2 regions of the Clostridium budayi genome follow, and region 1 is predicted to be linked to the other one. Evidence: riboswitches for the same ligand, from Rfam matches in the RefSeq annotation. Region 1 holds a riboswitch; the other holds the start of a gene.
The links. A riboswitch is a leader RNA that binds a small molecule or an ion and turns the genes downstream of it on or off. The one in region 1 is predicted to bind lysine.
Positions count from the first base shown of each region.

Region 2: it holds a riboswitch for lysine, as region 1 does, so the genes downstream of both, ACZ5TJ_RS06445 (APC family permease) here and ACZ5TJ_RS09270 (amino acid permease) in region 1, are expected to answer to the same signal.

Region 1 is NZ_AP042456.1:1,943,185-1,951,150, reverse strand. It holds gene ACZ5TJ_RS09300 (hypothetical protein) at 1-427, shown strand, start outside; gene ACZ5TJ_RS09295 (DegV family protein) at 590-1,441, shown strand; gene ACZ5TJ_RS09290 (putative ABC transporter permease) at 1,548-2,354, shown strand; gene ACZ5TJ_RS09285 (putative ABC transporter permease) at 2,420-3,199, shown strand; gene trmB (tRNA (guanosine(46)-N7)-methyltransferase TrmB) at 3,275-3,931, shown strand; gene ACZ5TJ_RS09275 (HD domain-containing phosphohydrolase) at 4,054-5,790, shown strand; lysine riboswitch at 5,864-6,039, shown strand; gene ACZ5TJ_RS09270 (amino acid permease) at 6,144-7,622, shown strand; gene deoD (purine-nucleoside phosphorylase) at 7,740-7,966, shown strand, end outside.
Region 2 is NZ_AP042456.1:1,373,082-1,381,047, forward strand. It holds gene ACZ5TJ_RS06440 (APC family permease) at 1-996, opposite strand, end outside; lysine riboswitch at 1,232-1,405, shown strand; gene ACZ5TJ_RS06445 (APC family permease) at 1,485-2,810, shown strand; gene ACZ5TJ_RS06450 (ClbS/DfsB family four-helix bundle protein) at 3,034-3,549, shown strand; gene ACZ5TJ_RS06455 (hypothetical protein) at 3,656-4,657, shown strand; gene ACZ5TJ_RS06460 (threonine/serine exporter family protein) at 4,673-5,128, opposite strand; gene ACZ5TJ_RS06465 (threonine/serine exporter family protein) at 5,132-5,896, opposite strand; gene ACZ5TJ_RS06470 (serine hydroxymethyltransferase) at 6,102-7,337, shown strand; gene ACZ5TJ_RS06475 (metallophosphoesterase) at 7,468-7,966, shown strand, end outside.

The DNA.
Region 1 (7,966 bases):
AGCATTTGGAAAAAATAATTTAAATTTAAATAATTTAGAATATGAATTTGTTATGCTTAGAAATTATAGTTATAAAGGTAATGTAATTTTATTCGATTACAAAATGAGTAAGGTTAGAAGGTTAGATGAAATAAATAAGAATATGCTTAGAAATTCACCAGGAGCTATAATAAAACTAGATGATGATAATTATGTAATATTGAGCAATGGGGATTTAAAAATAAGTGGGAGCATTGATTTTTTAGGCAATGTATTTATATACTCAACAGGAAATGTAATTATAGATGGAGGCTATAGTTATAATAATAAATTAAGTATAGTTTCTAATAATGGAGTATACATATATAATTCTAATATATTAGAGTCAGATGGAAGTTTTCCTATATCAGATTCACTTAAAAAATGCTTAAAAAAATTTATAAAATAGAAATAAAAACAGAGTTTGATTTAAGAAAACTTAAGTCAAACTCTATTTTTATAAGAAAAATAATACAAAATTAAACAAAAAAGAATAAAATTATGCAGAAAATGTTGCTAAAAAATGAACAATGTGATAATATTGTTAATAACAACAGAGGAGGAATGGGAATTGAGAAAAATTGCGTTAATAACTGATAGTAGCTGTGATTTAAATTTATCAACAATAAAGGAACATAACATTAAAATGTTACCACTTAGAATTATATATAAAGATAAGGAATTTTTGGACAAGGTAACATTAACTCCTAAAGAATTGTATAAAACGATAAGGGAGGAAATTCCTACAACATCACTTCCAGATTTAAAATATACTAAAGATGTTATAGAAAAAGTTATAGAAGAAGGATATACAGATGCAATAGTAGTAACTGTTTCTAGTAAATTATCAGGAACATATAATAGTTTAAGATTATTATGTGAGGATTATAAAAAGGATTTAAATATTCATTTTTTTGATACAAGGACTTTAGGATTCCCACAAGGTGCCATTGTTCTTGAAGTTTCAAAAATGATAGAAGAAAAAAAGGATTTAGATGAAATTTTAAATTCTCTTGAAGATATAAGAGAAAGAACTCATGGCTTTATAACTTTTGAAACATTAGAGTTCTTAAAAAAAGGAGGAAGAATTGGAAGAGTGTCTGGAACTATAGGCGAAATGTTACACTTAAAACCAATAGTTTCTTCAAATGATGATGGTGTTTTATATACTTATGCTAAGACTAGAGGAAGAAAAAAAGCATTAAGTAAAATGAGGGATATATTAGAAGAATATTTAGAAAAAGGAAAATGTAGAGTGTGGATTTTAAGTGCTGATTGTGATAAAGAGGCTTTAGAATTCTTAAAAAATGTTAAGAATTATAATAATATAACAGAAATTTCCCTAGAGGAGATAGGGGCTGCAATGGGCATACATACTGGGCCAGGAGCATTAGGAATGTGTATATATGAAGAAGAAAATTAAAGGAGTAACTAAGTTACTCCTTTTTCTTTTGTTTGAAATTACTAGAAGAAACGTGTATTATTAATCTATGATTATCTTATAAATATAGTTTAAAGGGAGAGTGAGTATGACAGTTTTAATTTTATATTTTACTATCTATAGCGTACTAGGTTGGATATGTGAATGTATATACTGTGCTGCGATAGATAAGGTATGGGTTAATAGAGGTTTTTTAAATGGTCCAGTATGTCCAGTTTATGGATTTGGAGCCCTTTTTGTAATAGGGTTATTAGATAGATTTAAAGATAATAGTATATTATTATTCATAATGGCTGTTATTTTAACTACAACGCTTGAATATGTAACTGCTGTAATTTTAGAAAAGGCATTTGATTTGAAGTGGTGGGATTATTCAAATTATAAATTAAACTATAAAGGCAGAATTTGTGTTTTGAATTCCGTTATATTTGGATTTTTATCATTATTTTTAATAGACATATTAAATCCTTTTGTAGTATCAAAAGTATCTTTATTAACTTATAATCAAATATTAATTGCTTCTACTATAATAGTAGCTATATTTATATTAGATTCTATATTAACCGTTATTTCATTAGTAGATATGAATGATATGCTAAAAAAGATATCTCAAATCAATATTGAACTTAAAAATTTCAATATGTCTATGGATAAATTTAATGATATAGAATTTAACAAAGTTTTTAATAAATTAAAAAGTACTGGAGACTTAAAAGGTTTTAAAGCTAAATTTGAAGATACATTTAGTATGTTTAAAAGAAAGAAAGGTGTATCAACTGTTCAAAATAGAATTATGAGAGCATTTCCGGACATGAAATCTAAAATGTATGGAGGAGAACAGTTTAAGAAATTTAAAGAAAGTATAGCTGATTATTTAAGTAGAAAACAAAATTAACAAAATTCTTATAAAAAAATCACCAATCTAGGTATATAATAATTATATATTTGGAGGTGATTTTTTTGAGAGAATTAATAATATATTTTACTATTTACAGCTTTTTAGGATGGGTTAGCGAAACGATATACTGTTATATTATAGATAAAAAATTTACATATAGAGGATTTTTATATGGTCCTGTTTGTCCCATATATGGATTTGGAGGCATAATTGTTACTGAATGTCTAAGTGGTATGAAAGGAAATATAGTAGAAGTATTTTTTGGAGGAATGATACTTGCATCAATATTAGAATATATTACTTCGTATGTACTTGAAAAATTATTTAATATGAAGTGGTGGGATTATTCGGAACATAAGTTTAATATAAATGGAAGAGTGTGCCTTTTAAATTCTACAATGTTTGGTATACTTGCAGTAGTTATAGTTTATGTGTTAGAACCTTTATGTAAAAATACAGTAGTTTCTATTCCACATAAAATTTTATATCCACTATCAGCTATAATAACAACAATATTTATAGTAGATACAATATTTACAGTGGCGCATCTAATACATTTAAGAGAACATTTAGAAAGTTTAAGTAATATAAAAGATGAACTTAAAGAGTTAAATATAAAGGTTGAGTCCTTTGGTGAAACTGGCGTAAGAAAATTAAAGCAAGAGCTTGAAAAGAGAAAAGGACAAAATAATGATAGATTAGAAAAGTTATTATTAAAACTTAATAATCTTAAGAAAGAAGGAAAAGAAAGCAATAGAATATTAAAAGCTTTCCCACATGCAAAACATACTAAACATCACAATCACTTGAAAGATCTAAAGTCACTTATAAATGGAAAGTAATCATTTCTGTTGTTAATAATATTCAAAATATGTATAATAGGAATGAAACTTATAAAGATGGAGTGAACGTAACATATGAGAATGAGAAAAAAGCCTTGGGCTAGACCAGAATTAGAAGGTTGTGATTTTTTTGTAATTAAGCCTAGTGATTATAAAGGAAAATGGAGAGAAACTTTTGCAAGAAAAAATAATCCTATTTATTTAGAGCTTGGATGTGGAAAAGGTACATTCATGGCAGTACATGCATCAGAAAACAAAGACATAAATTATATAGCAATAGATATAAAAGATGAAGTTTTAGTTTTAGCTAAAAGAAATATAGAAAAAGCTTTTGAAGATAAGAATGAAGTTATAGATAATGTAAAACTTATGGCACAAGAAATAGCAATAATAGATGAGATGCTAAGTGAAGAAGATGTTATAGATAGAATATATATAAATTTCTGTAATCCATGGCCAAAAGAAAGACATAAGAAGAGAAGACTTACTCATACAAGACAATTAGAAAACTATAAGAAATTCTTAAATGATAACGGTGAAATATGGTTTAAAACAGATGATGATGAACTTTTTGAAGAATCAATTGAGTATTTTAAAGAAAGTGGATTCAATATAGAGTATATAACATACGATCTTCATTCAAGTGATTTTAAGTATAATGTAACAACAGAGCACGAAGATATGTTTACAAAACAAGGTATTAAAACAAAGTTTTTAATAGCTAGAAGATAGATTTTTATTTTAAAAGAGGCTTTTTATAGTCTCTTTAATTTTATAGTAAATAAAATTATTCTAAATGTTACATATTAATAGTAAGTCTGGGCATTAAGATTTTTATAAATGGAGTGGTATTTTTGAATTTAATTGATATACTTTTAGAAAATATACCTTTTGCAATTCTTATAGCAAATAAATATAGCGAAGTAGAAATGGTAAATACAAAATTTTGCGAAATGTTGCATCTTAGTAAGGAAGATATATTAAAAAAACATATAGAACATTTATTAGATAAAATATATTTAAATGAAAATATTAAATTTAATAGAAATATAAATTTAGGAAGTAAAATTATTAAGGAATATAGTGTTTATGATAAGATAGTAGAAGTGCATGTTGTAAATGTTAATGATTATGGAAGTGAAATATCAGAAATAGTAACATTAATTGATGTTACATGGAGGGTAGGAGCAAAGAAAGAAATAATTAAACAAAAAAATATGCTAAATTCAATAATTGATGCTATACCAGAGGCAATTTTCTTTAAGGATGTAAATAGCAATTATTTAGGATGTAACTTAGCTTTTGAAAAATTATTTGATGTAAAAAGAGAGGAGATAATTGGAAAGGGCAATGAAGTATTAGCACTTTCAAAAGATGAAGCAGAAAGTTTTGTCTCTAAAGATAAAGAGGTAATGGAAACAGGTAAGTGTATCAAGGTTGAAAGTATCCATAAATATAAAAATGGTAAAGTATTTTTAGAAGATATAAAAGCTCCAATATTTGGGGAACAAAATGAGATAATAGGAGTAGTTGGTACTTCAAGAGATATTACTGAGAGAAAAAAGCTTGAAGATAAATTGACCTATTTAAGTTATAGAGATAAACTTACAGGTTTATATAATAGAACATATTTTGATAAGATAAGTAAAGAATATAATAAAAATAAAGAAGATATAATTAGTATAATAATGGGGGATATTAATGGACTAAAAATCGTTAATGATTCATTAGGTCATTTAGAAGGTGATAGATTTATAGTAGAAATTGCTAAAGTAATAAAGAAAGTAGTAAAAGATAAAGGTGAAGTAGTTAGATGGGGTGGAGATGAAATAGTTATTATTCTTAAAGGTATAGATAAAGATAACGCTGTTGAAATTTCAGAGAATATATCTTATGAATGTTTACTTGCAAACTATAAACCAGTACCTCTTAGTATTTCTCTTGGAGTTTCTAGTGGAAAAGGAAAGAGCATTGATGAGTTAATAGTTGAAGCTGAAAAAGAAGTATATAAAAATAAGCTACTAAATGATGCAACCTTAAGAAAAGCTACAATAAATTCTATTAGACGGAACATTTATAATACTTCTGAAACTAAAAAAAGAATAAAAAGAATGATGAAACTTGCTAATAAAATTGGTGAAGAGATGAATCTTAGCAAAAATGAGATGGATAATTTAAGGCGTGTAGTTAAACTTCATGACATAGGAAAAGTTGGTATACCATATGATATACTTGAAAAAGGAAATAACTTAACAAAAGAAGAAATTGAACTTATAAAGCTTCATACGGAAAAAGGATATAGAATATTGCAATCTGATAAAGATTTAAGTCATATTGCAAGTGCAGTATTAACACATCATGAAAGATGGGATGGAAAAGGATATCCATTAGGACTAGCAGGAAATAATATACCATTTTGTGCAAGAGTAGTTTACTTATTAAATGCATATGATTATATGATTAATGGCAAGGGTAAGAAACTTAGTGAAGAGGAAGCAATAGAAGCAATTAAAAAAGAGGCTGGAAAGAAGTTTGATCCAAGTCTTGTTAAAGTCTTTTTAAGGGTTTTAAAGAACTTAAAATGTAAATAAAATAATAATAAATATGTAAATGTATTGCATATATTTTAAAATCGTAAGATAATAAATAAAAAGAAAATAAAACATTTGAGGTAGAGGTGCAAATTTTAAGAGTAATATTAATGAGGTAAGCACAATGATTTAATATGAAAGGAAAATTTGCCGAAGTGTATAACTAATGCTTTAAGGTTATATTGCTGGTTTTACATATAATATGTGTAAGATTGTCACAAAGCTTTTTTGTGGAGGGCTATCATTCGAAGTAAGTAATTTTTATGTACCTTAGTTTAAGTACATTTTAATATTTCCCTGAGTGATAATTTCCTCAGGGTTTTATTTTTTCTTAAACTAAGGAGGAAAAAGTTATGGCAAAAGAAGAAAATAACGAGCTTTCAAGGGGGCTTAAGGCAAGGCATCTTAATATGATTGCAATGGGTGGATCCATTGGTACTGGTATTTTCCTTGCAATGGGAGATAGTATTCATCAAGCTGGTATTGGAGGTTCAATAGTAGCTTATGGAATAATAGGTATAATGGTTTATTTTTTAATAACAAGTCTTGGAGAAATGGCAACATTTATGCCTATATCAGGATCATTTGGAGTATATGCAACAAAATTTATTGATCCAGCTTTAGGATTTGCATTAGGATGGAACTATTGGTATAACTGGGCAATAACAATTGCTACAGAAATGGTTGCAGGTTCTTTAATTATGAAATTTTGGTTTCCAAATGTTCCAGCTTTTGTATGGAGCGTAATATTTTTAGTTATAATAGTTGGATTAAATCTTTTATCTGCAAAAGCATATGGAGAATCAGAATTTTGGTTTGCAGGAATTAAAGTTGTTACGGTAATTATATTTATGATTGTTGGTGTCCTTATAATTTTAGGAATTATGGGTGGAGATGCTGCTATTGGCTTTAAAAATATTTATGCAAATGGTGGTCCATTTGTTGGTGGCGCTAAATCAATATTTGCAATATTTTTAATTGCAGGATTCTCATTCCAAGGAACAGAACTTATAGGAATTGCAGCTGGTGAATCAGAAAATCCTGAAAAAACAATTCCAAAAGCAGTTCATACAGTATTTTGGAGAATATTGCTTTTCTATATTGGAACTATAATCGTTATTGGGTTAATAATTCCTTCAGGACTTGCAGGCGTTAATACTAGTCCATTTACAATGGTATTTGAAAGAGCTGGTATTGCAGGCGCTGCATCACTTATGAATGCTGTTATATTAACATCAGTACTATCAGCTGGTAACTCAGGTATGTATGCATCAAGCAGAATGTTATATTCTATGGCAAAGGAAGGAATGGCACCAAAGATATTTGGAAAAACAAATAAAAGAGGTGTTCCAGTTAATGCAATAATTTTAACTACAGTAATAGCATCAGCTTGTTTTTTAACAGGTATATTTGCTGAAAGTAGTGTTTATGTATGGCTTGTAGCAGCATCTGGACTTGCAGGATTTATAGCTTGGCTTGGAATAGCAGTTTGTCACTATAGATTTAGAAAAGCCTATATTCATCAAGGTAAAGATTTAAGTAAATTACCTTATAAATCTAAAATGTTCCCATTAGGACCTATTATAGCATTAGTATTATGCGCAGTTGTAATTGTAGGTCAAGGGTTTGCTTATATAAATAGTGATGGAATAGATTGGATGAGTATAATATCAGCATATATTGGAATTCCATTATTCCTTATATTATTATTTGGATATAAATTTAAAAAGAAAACAAAGATACTTAAATTAGAGGATGTAGATTTAGAAGTAGTAAATTCTAAAGAACAGGCATTTGAAGAAGTAGAAAAATTAGAGTTAGAAGAAAATTAAAGGGCTCCCTATAGGGGGGGCTTTTTCTATAATTCGACATAACATAGCAAAGGTTTACATGGACATGTTGTTATGCTATAATAATATTATGAGAAAGACTTAAGGAGGAATAAATATATGGCAAATTCAGTACCAACACCACATAATAACGCAAAATTAGGAGAAATAGCAGAAACAGTGCTTTTGCCAGGGGATCCGCTAAGAGCTAAATATATAGCAGAAACATTTTTAGAAAACCCTGTTCAATATAACACAGTTAGAGGAATGTATGGATATACAGGAACATATAAAGGAAAAAAAATATCAGTACAAGGAAGTGGAATGGGGATTCCATCAATAGGAAT
Region 2 (7,966 bases), 570 kb from region 1:
AAATCCATCCTTTGATATTATTGACCAAAGAAGAGGAAGTCCAGAAAATGCAGTATTTGCAGCCATAAGCAATATTATTGCTGTTGTAAACTGAATTATATAATAAAAAATATTATTTCCAAAAATTTCAGTTGCCATTTGAGATATTAAAGTTTGAGATTCATTAGGAATTGTATAATAAAGCGTTGATAAATATGATAGTCCGCCAAGTATTAAAAATACTAATAATCCTAAGAAATATAAAACATGTTTGGCATTCTTTTGTGATGGTTCTTTAAAAGCTGGAACTGCATTACTAACAGCTTCAATTCCAGTTAATGCTGTACAACCTGAAGCAAAAGCTTTTAAAAATAGTAAAGCGGTTATGGATTTAGAGAAACTTGGTAGTTCATATATTGGCTTTGGAGTATATCCTAAAACTTTAACTTTTATAATACCAACTACTATCATAAAGATAATAGAAAATGCGAAAAGATAAGTAGGAATACCAAATAGCTTTGAAGACTCTCTAATTCCACGTAAGTTTCCAATAGTTAAAAATAATATAAGTAATATTGTAATAATAATCTTATATTTAGAAAGAACTGGAAATGCTGATGTTATAGCATCACAACTTGCAGTACTACTAACTGCAACAGTTAGTATATAATCTACTATTAAAGCTGATGCTGCAAGTAAGCTAGCTTTTGTTCCAAAGTTATCTTTGGCAACTATATAAGCACCACCTCCAGTTGGATAGCAATCTATAACTTGTTTATAAGAACATATTAAAAAGAACATTAAAAGCAATATAGCTATTGTAACTAATAACATGTACTTATATGATGCAAGTCCTGCGTAGGGTATTAAAACACCAAGTATTGCAGCTCCTGCATAAGCAACAGAAGATATAGCATCGCTTGATAATATAGGAAGTCCCCACAATGCATTATATTTTTGATTTTTAAGTTCTTTTGTCATTAATGGTTTCCCAATTAATAAATGAGAAATTTTCATAAATTCCACCTCTATAATGATTTTTTTTGAAACGATTTTTAAATTATAAGCTGAACTAGTGAACTTGTTATTAACACTTAATACACTAAGTTTAAAAGAATATAAAGTTTTTTTGAATAAAGAAGTTAATAGGCAGAATCTTACATAATAAGACAAATTTAAAAAATAATTGACAAGTATAAATATTTTTTATACAATTGACTGAGTTAATAAAAAATTAAAATATTATTAATTGATATAAGATAGAGGTCGCAATAATAAAGAGTATTATTAATGAGGTAAGCACGATGATTTAATAAAAAAGGTATTATTGCCGAAATATATACTTAATGCTTTAAGAGTATATGTTGGGTTTGTATATAACATATGCAAAACTGCCACAATACTTATGTGGTGAGCTATCTTTGTGTTTGTAATAAATTTATGCAAGCTCAAAGTTTATAGCTTTAGGGCTTATTTTTTTGCCCGAATTTACTTAGGAGGGGAACATGGAAGAAAGAAACTTAAAAAAAGAAATTAGCTTGTTTATGGCCACTATGCTTGTATGTGGTAACATGATAGGTTCAGGAGTATTTATGCTTCCTGCAACATTAGCACAATTATCAGGACCACTTGCAACGATTATAGCTTGGGTATTAACAACAGCAGGATCAATACTTATTGCAATGTCTTTTGCAAACCTTGGTTCAAAATATCCTACAACTGGAGGAGCATATCAATATACAAAGATAGCATTTGGTGAATTTACGGGATTTTTAAGTGCATGGCTTTATTGGAATGGTTCTTGGATTGGAAATGCAGCTATAATAGTAGCACTTTCAAGTTATAGTGCAGCTGTTATTCCATTTTTAAGAGATCCATTAGCTTCAATAATATATACTAGTGCAATATTATGGATATTTACAATTATAAATATAATAGGTGTAAAAAAAGCAGGAAAGCTTCAAACTATAGCTACAGTATTTAAAATTGCATTTTTTGCAATATTTATTATAGTAGCATTTATTAATTTTGATTCAGCAAACATATTACCTTTAATACCAGAAGGAAAAGGATTAGGAACAGTTTCACTTGCAGCTACATCAACACTTTGGGCTTTTGTTGGTCTTGAAAGTGCAACAGTTACTGCTGGAGAAATAAAAAATCCAGAAAAGAATGTAAAGAAGAGTACAATATATGGAATGATAATTGCTGCTATAGTATATATCTTAATAAGTGTTGCTAGTATGGGAGCAATGTCAAATGCAGAACTTGCAAATAGTCAAGCACCACTTACTGATATATTAACAAAGTTCTTAGGAACAGCAATTGGTAAGCCAATAACTATAGCTGTAGTTGTATGTATACTTGGAACAACAATCGGATGGCTTTTATCAACTGCTCGTGTGGCTTTTGCAGCCGGAGAAGATGGGGTATTCCCTAAATTCTTTGGAAAACTTCATCCAAAATATGAAACTCCAGCAAATGCTTTAATAATGGGATCAGTTTTAGTAAATATTCTTTTAATCATGAACTTCCAAAAGAGCATGGTTTCGGCATTTACTTTTATTACCATATTAGCTACTTTATCATTCTTACCAATATACCTTTTAACATCAGCTGCTGAAATAATGTTAATGTTTAAGGGTGAAAAAGAATTTACGTTTAAAATATTTATAAAAAGAGCTATAGTTCCACTATTAGCATTTATTTATTCAATATGGACTATATATGGTTCTGGAGCTGAAACAGTAATGTGGGGATTCATACTTATGTTAATAGGAATTCCATTCTATATATATAACCATCATAAAAATAAAATAGAAGAAGTTTAAAAGATATTTTAGAGTGTCAAAATGATTGGCACTCTTTATTTTTATTCATATAACCCAATTTAAATAAAAAATAGCTAATTTAATTCATGCATCATTAAATGATGTTATATTTATATTTTTGCTGGAATTATAATCCATATATTATGTACAATAATAATATAAAGAATAATTGCAGTTAAGATTTAGTTATATTGATGAATGAGAATTAGAAAGTGGTGAAAAAATGATAGGATATCAGAATAAACAGGAATTAATTTTAGAAATTTCAAATCGTGCTAAATTATTTATACAAGAATTTGATGATATTGATGAAAAGGATAAAGATATATTACTAGATGAAGTGGATAGAACTCCAAATCAAATGATTGCATATCAATTAGGATGGATGAATTTATTACTTAGCTGGGAAAGAGAAGAACAGGAAGGGAAGATTGTCATAACTCCAACTCCAGAGTATAAATGGAATAATCTTGGTGGTTTATATAATAGTTTTTACGAAGAATATAGCAAATTTACGCTTAAAGAATTATGTGCTGAATTTATAAAGAAGGAAGAAGAAATTATAAAATTAATAAACAATTATACAGATGAAGAACTATTTCATAGAGGAGGAAGGAAATGGTCATCATCAACTCCATCAAATTGGCCAATATGGAGATGGATTCATGTTAATACTGTTGCACCATTTAAATCATTTAGAACAAAGGTTAGAAAATGGAAAAAAGTAAGATATAGATAAATACAGATTGATTTGAAGCTGAGAGCATCTTGTTTAAAATATTTTGTAATATTACATAAGTTTTTTTCATATATATTTTAGAAGAAAAATATAGGAGGAATATATAATGAAAAAGACTTTATTAAGCGTTTGTATAATGGCTAAAAATGATAGCGATAATATACTAGAATTGTTAGATAGTATTAAAGATATAGCAGATGAAATAAATGTTTTAAATATTGGATTGAAAGATAATTTAGAAGCAGTAAGAAGTTTTAATAATACGAATATATATGATTATAAGGAAAACTGTAATTATAAAAATATATTAATTGATAAGTCTAATTCTAAATGGATATTAATTTTAAATAATGAAGAGATTTTATCAGATGATGGAAAAGAAAATATTATTAAAATTTTAAATGAAGCTGATGATTTTAAGGGGCTTTATATTAGAAAAATTTCAATTATAGAAGGAAAAAGAAGAATGTCTTATAACTCATTAAGATTATTTAAAAAAGATTCTAATATAAGGTTTAATGAAAATATTTGTGATGGTATATATGAAAGTATTTATAAAAATTATGGTGGAAAGTCTATAGGATTTACTGATATAGAAATATATAGCTATGAAAATGATAAGTACTCATTTGCTATTTTAGAAAGTACTAAAGAGAAGATAGACACCTTAATTAATTTAGGTGATAGTTTTAAAAATCTTAATTACTATTTTAAATTAGGAAATGAATATGGAAAGATAGGAAATTATAAAGAAGCTATTAAGAGCTATGATAAAGCTCTAACTAAGAGAGACGAAAATAGTGATGAAAATATATATAAAAGATTATTACTAAATAAGATTAAAGCGCTTCATCAAAGGGGACTTTATAGTGAAGAAAGTACTGTTATTAAAGATGTATTAAAAGAATACAGTGATTTTAGGGATTTATACTTTATGGAATGTCTTTTAAGTGTTGAATTATGCGAGTTTTCAAGAGGTAGTAGTGCTTTAAATAAATATATTGAGACTAAAAAAGATATTAAATTCCCTTCAAGTGAGTTTGAAGAAGTTGTTGATATAGAAGAATTAAATAAAAAGTTAAATGGACTAAATAATATTTTAAAATAAATAAAAAAAGCTTGATTAATTTTCAAGCTTTTTCTTATTTTTAAGTTTAAGTTTTACGCTATAATATCTTCTAGTTATTGTTGAAACAAAAATTACTCCAAGTGCTAAAGAGCCTGCACTTGCTAGAGTGTTTAAACCAAGTTCTAGTGCTTTATCAACATCACCAGTTACTACTTGATACATCGTATAGTACATTCCAGAACCAGGCACAAGAGGGATTAAAGCAGTTATAACAAGTGTTGTAACTGGTGTTTTTAATTTTCTTGCAAGTATTTCAGAATATATACTAAAAGCAACAGCGGCAATAAACATAGATGCTGGTACAGATAGAGCAAATTTCAATGAAAGTGCATATACAAACCAACTGATAGCACCACCGATTGAAGCAAATAAAAGATTTTTTCCATGTATATTAAAAATTACACCAAATCCAAATGTTGCTATAAATGAAAGGAGAGTTTCTAAAATTATCATTTAAACACCTCCTAAAACGTTAAGCCAGAAGCTAATAACGCCACCAGTACCAACTGCAATAGCAATTGCAACTAAAAATGCTTCGCTAGTTTTTATAATTCCAGCTAAATAATCTCCAGCTATCATATCTCTAATAGCATTTGTAATAGCAAGACCAGGTACTAAAAGCATAATAGAACCTATTATAGTGTTATCTATATTAGTCACAAAACCTAAATTCAAACACAAAATTGCAGATGTGGCCGCAGCTCCTGCACAAATTGTGTTAATAAAAAATTCGTTTAATGACATTTTCTCGAACTCAATTGCTAAAATTTTTATTAATATTCCAATTAAAAAAGCAGCAATAGAATCATAAATATTACCTCCAAAAAGGTAACAAAAACAGCCAGCTGCAAGCGCTGACGCAAATAACGTAAATGAATAAGAATATCTTGGTGTATTATTTATTTCTCTAAGTTCATCTTCTATTAAATCGAAAGATGGTTTAATAGCGGCTATTCTCCTAGATAAGTCATTTATTCGCTCAATCTTATGTAAGTCTACTCCTCCTACGGTAACCCTTTTTATAAAGGAGTAAGTTTGATTGTTATAGCAAATAGAAACCATAATGCCCGTCGGTGTTACAAAGCTACTTGCTTCATCTATATCATAAGATTCGCATATTTTGCAAATAGTTTCTTCTACCCTATATATTTCTGCACCACTTTGGAGCATTATTTTACCAGCATAAGTAGATAAATGTAGTAATTTATTTATGTCCAAAAGCCATCAACCCCTCATATTAAATTGTAATTGTATTATATCATAAAAAAATTGCTATATAATAAAGATATGAGATTTATATTTTTTAAATGTAGAAAACAATATGAATATAATAAGAATAATAGGAAAATTATTTTAAAAAGATTGAAAAAATATGTATAAATAATTATAATCTTAAATAATAAATAAATTTTGGGGTGATAAAATGAATTTTGATCAAATATCAAAAAATGACAACGAAGTATATTCTCTTATAGAGAAAGAACTTGAAAGACAAGAAAATGGAATTGAACTTATTGCATCAGAGAATTTTGCAAGTGAAGCTGTAATGGAAGCTATGGGATCATATTTAACAAATAAATATGCAGAAGGATATCCAGGAAAGAGATATTATGGCGGTTGCTATGTAGTAGATGAAATAGAAGATATAGCAAGAGAAAGAGCAAAGAGATTATTTGGTGCTGAACATGCAAATGTTCAACCACACTCAGGGTCTCAAGCTAATATGGCAGTATATTTTACAATATTAGAACCAGGAGATACTGTTCTTGGAATGGATTTAAGCCATGGGGGACATTTAACTCATGGATCACCTGTTAATTTTTCAGGTAAATTATTTAACTTTGTATATTATGGAGTATCAAAAGAGACTGAAGTAATTGATTATGATGAAGTTAGAAAAATAGCATTAGAATGCAAACCAAAACTTATTGTTGCAGGAGCAAGTGCATATTCTAGAGAAATAGATTTTAAAAAGTTTAGAGAAATATGTGATGAAGTTGGGGCTTACTTCATGGTAGATATGGCTCATATTGCAGGACTTGTTGCAGCAGGATACCATATGTCACCTGTTGAATATGCAGATTTTGTAACAACAACTACTCATAAGACTTTAAGAGGACCAAGAGGCGGACTTATACTTTGCAAAGAGAAGTATGCTAAGGCATTAGATAAAAATATATTCCCAGGTATGCAAGGTGGACCACTTATGCATATTATTGCAGCTAAGGCTGTATGCTTTAAAGAAGCTTTAGATCCAAGTTTTAAAGATTATATAAAAATGGTTATAAATAACTGTAAGGTGTTAGGTGATGAACTTGTAAAACATGGATTTAAACTTGTATCTGGAGGAACTGATAACCATTTAATATTAGTTGATTTAACTAATAAAAATATAACAGGAAAAGAAGCAGAACATCTTTTAGATTCAATAGGAATTACTTTAAATAAAAATACTGTACCAAATGAAACTAAGAGTCCATTTGTAACATCAGGAGTTAGAATTGGAACTGCAGCAGTTACAACTAAAGGATATGATGAAGAAGATATGAAAGAAATTGCATCTATAATTAATGATGTTATAGAAAGCAGAGAAGAAGGCTCAGAAGAGTTAATAAATAGAGTTAGAAAATTAAGTTCAAAACATAAGATGTATAGATAATTAGATTTTAAGAAGGCAGATTATAAAATTTGCCTTCTTTTTTATAAAAAAGTACTAATGAAAATTATTTAGCACCTAATTTATATAAGAATATATTATAAAAGAAACAATATTTTAGGTGTAAGGGGATATGGGAAAGAAAAAGTTATATAGGATATTAAAAAACAGTGATGTTGTAGATATTGATTCAGATTCAAAGATAGTCTTTATAAGTGATGTTCATAGAGGTGATGGGGGATTTGGAGATTCACTAATAGGTAATAAAAATATTTATAAAGCAGCATTAAATTTTTATTATAGAGAAGAATTTACTTTAATTGAAGTTGGAGATGGAGATGAACTTTGGAAAAATAAAAATTGCCGTGATATTGCTTATAATTATAAAGACATATTTAATATCTATAATAGATTTAATAATGATGAAAGGTTGTACATGATATATGGAAATCACGATAATATAAAAAAGAGAAAAGATTTTAGAGTAAACCAAGAGAGGAATTTTAGAAAGTTTGGTAAGGAATTTGGAGATTCATTTTTAACACTAATAAATAATTTGAAATTTCATGAGGGGTTAGTATTAAATTTTAACCCATATGAGAAGAAAGGTATAGTAACTCATGGACATCAAT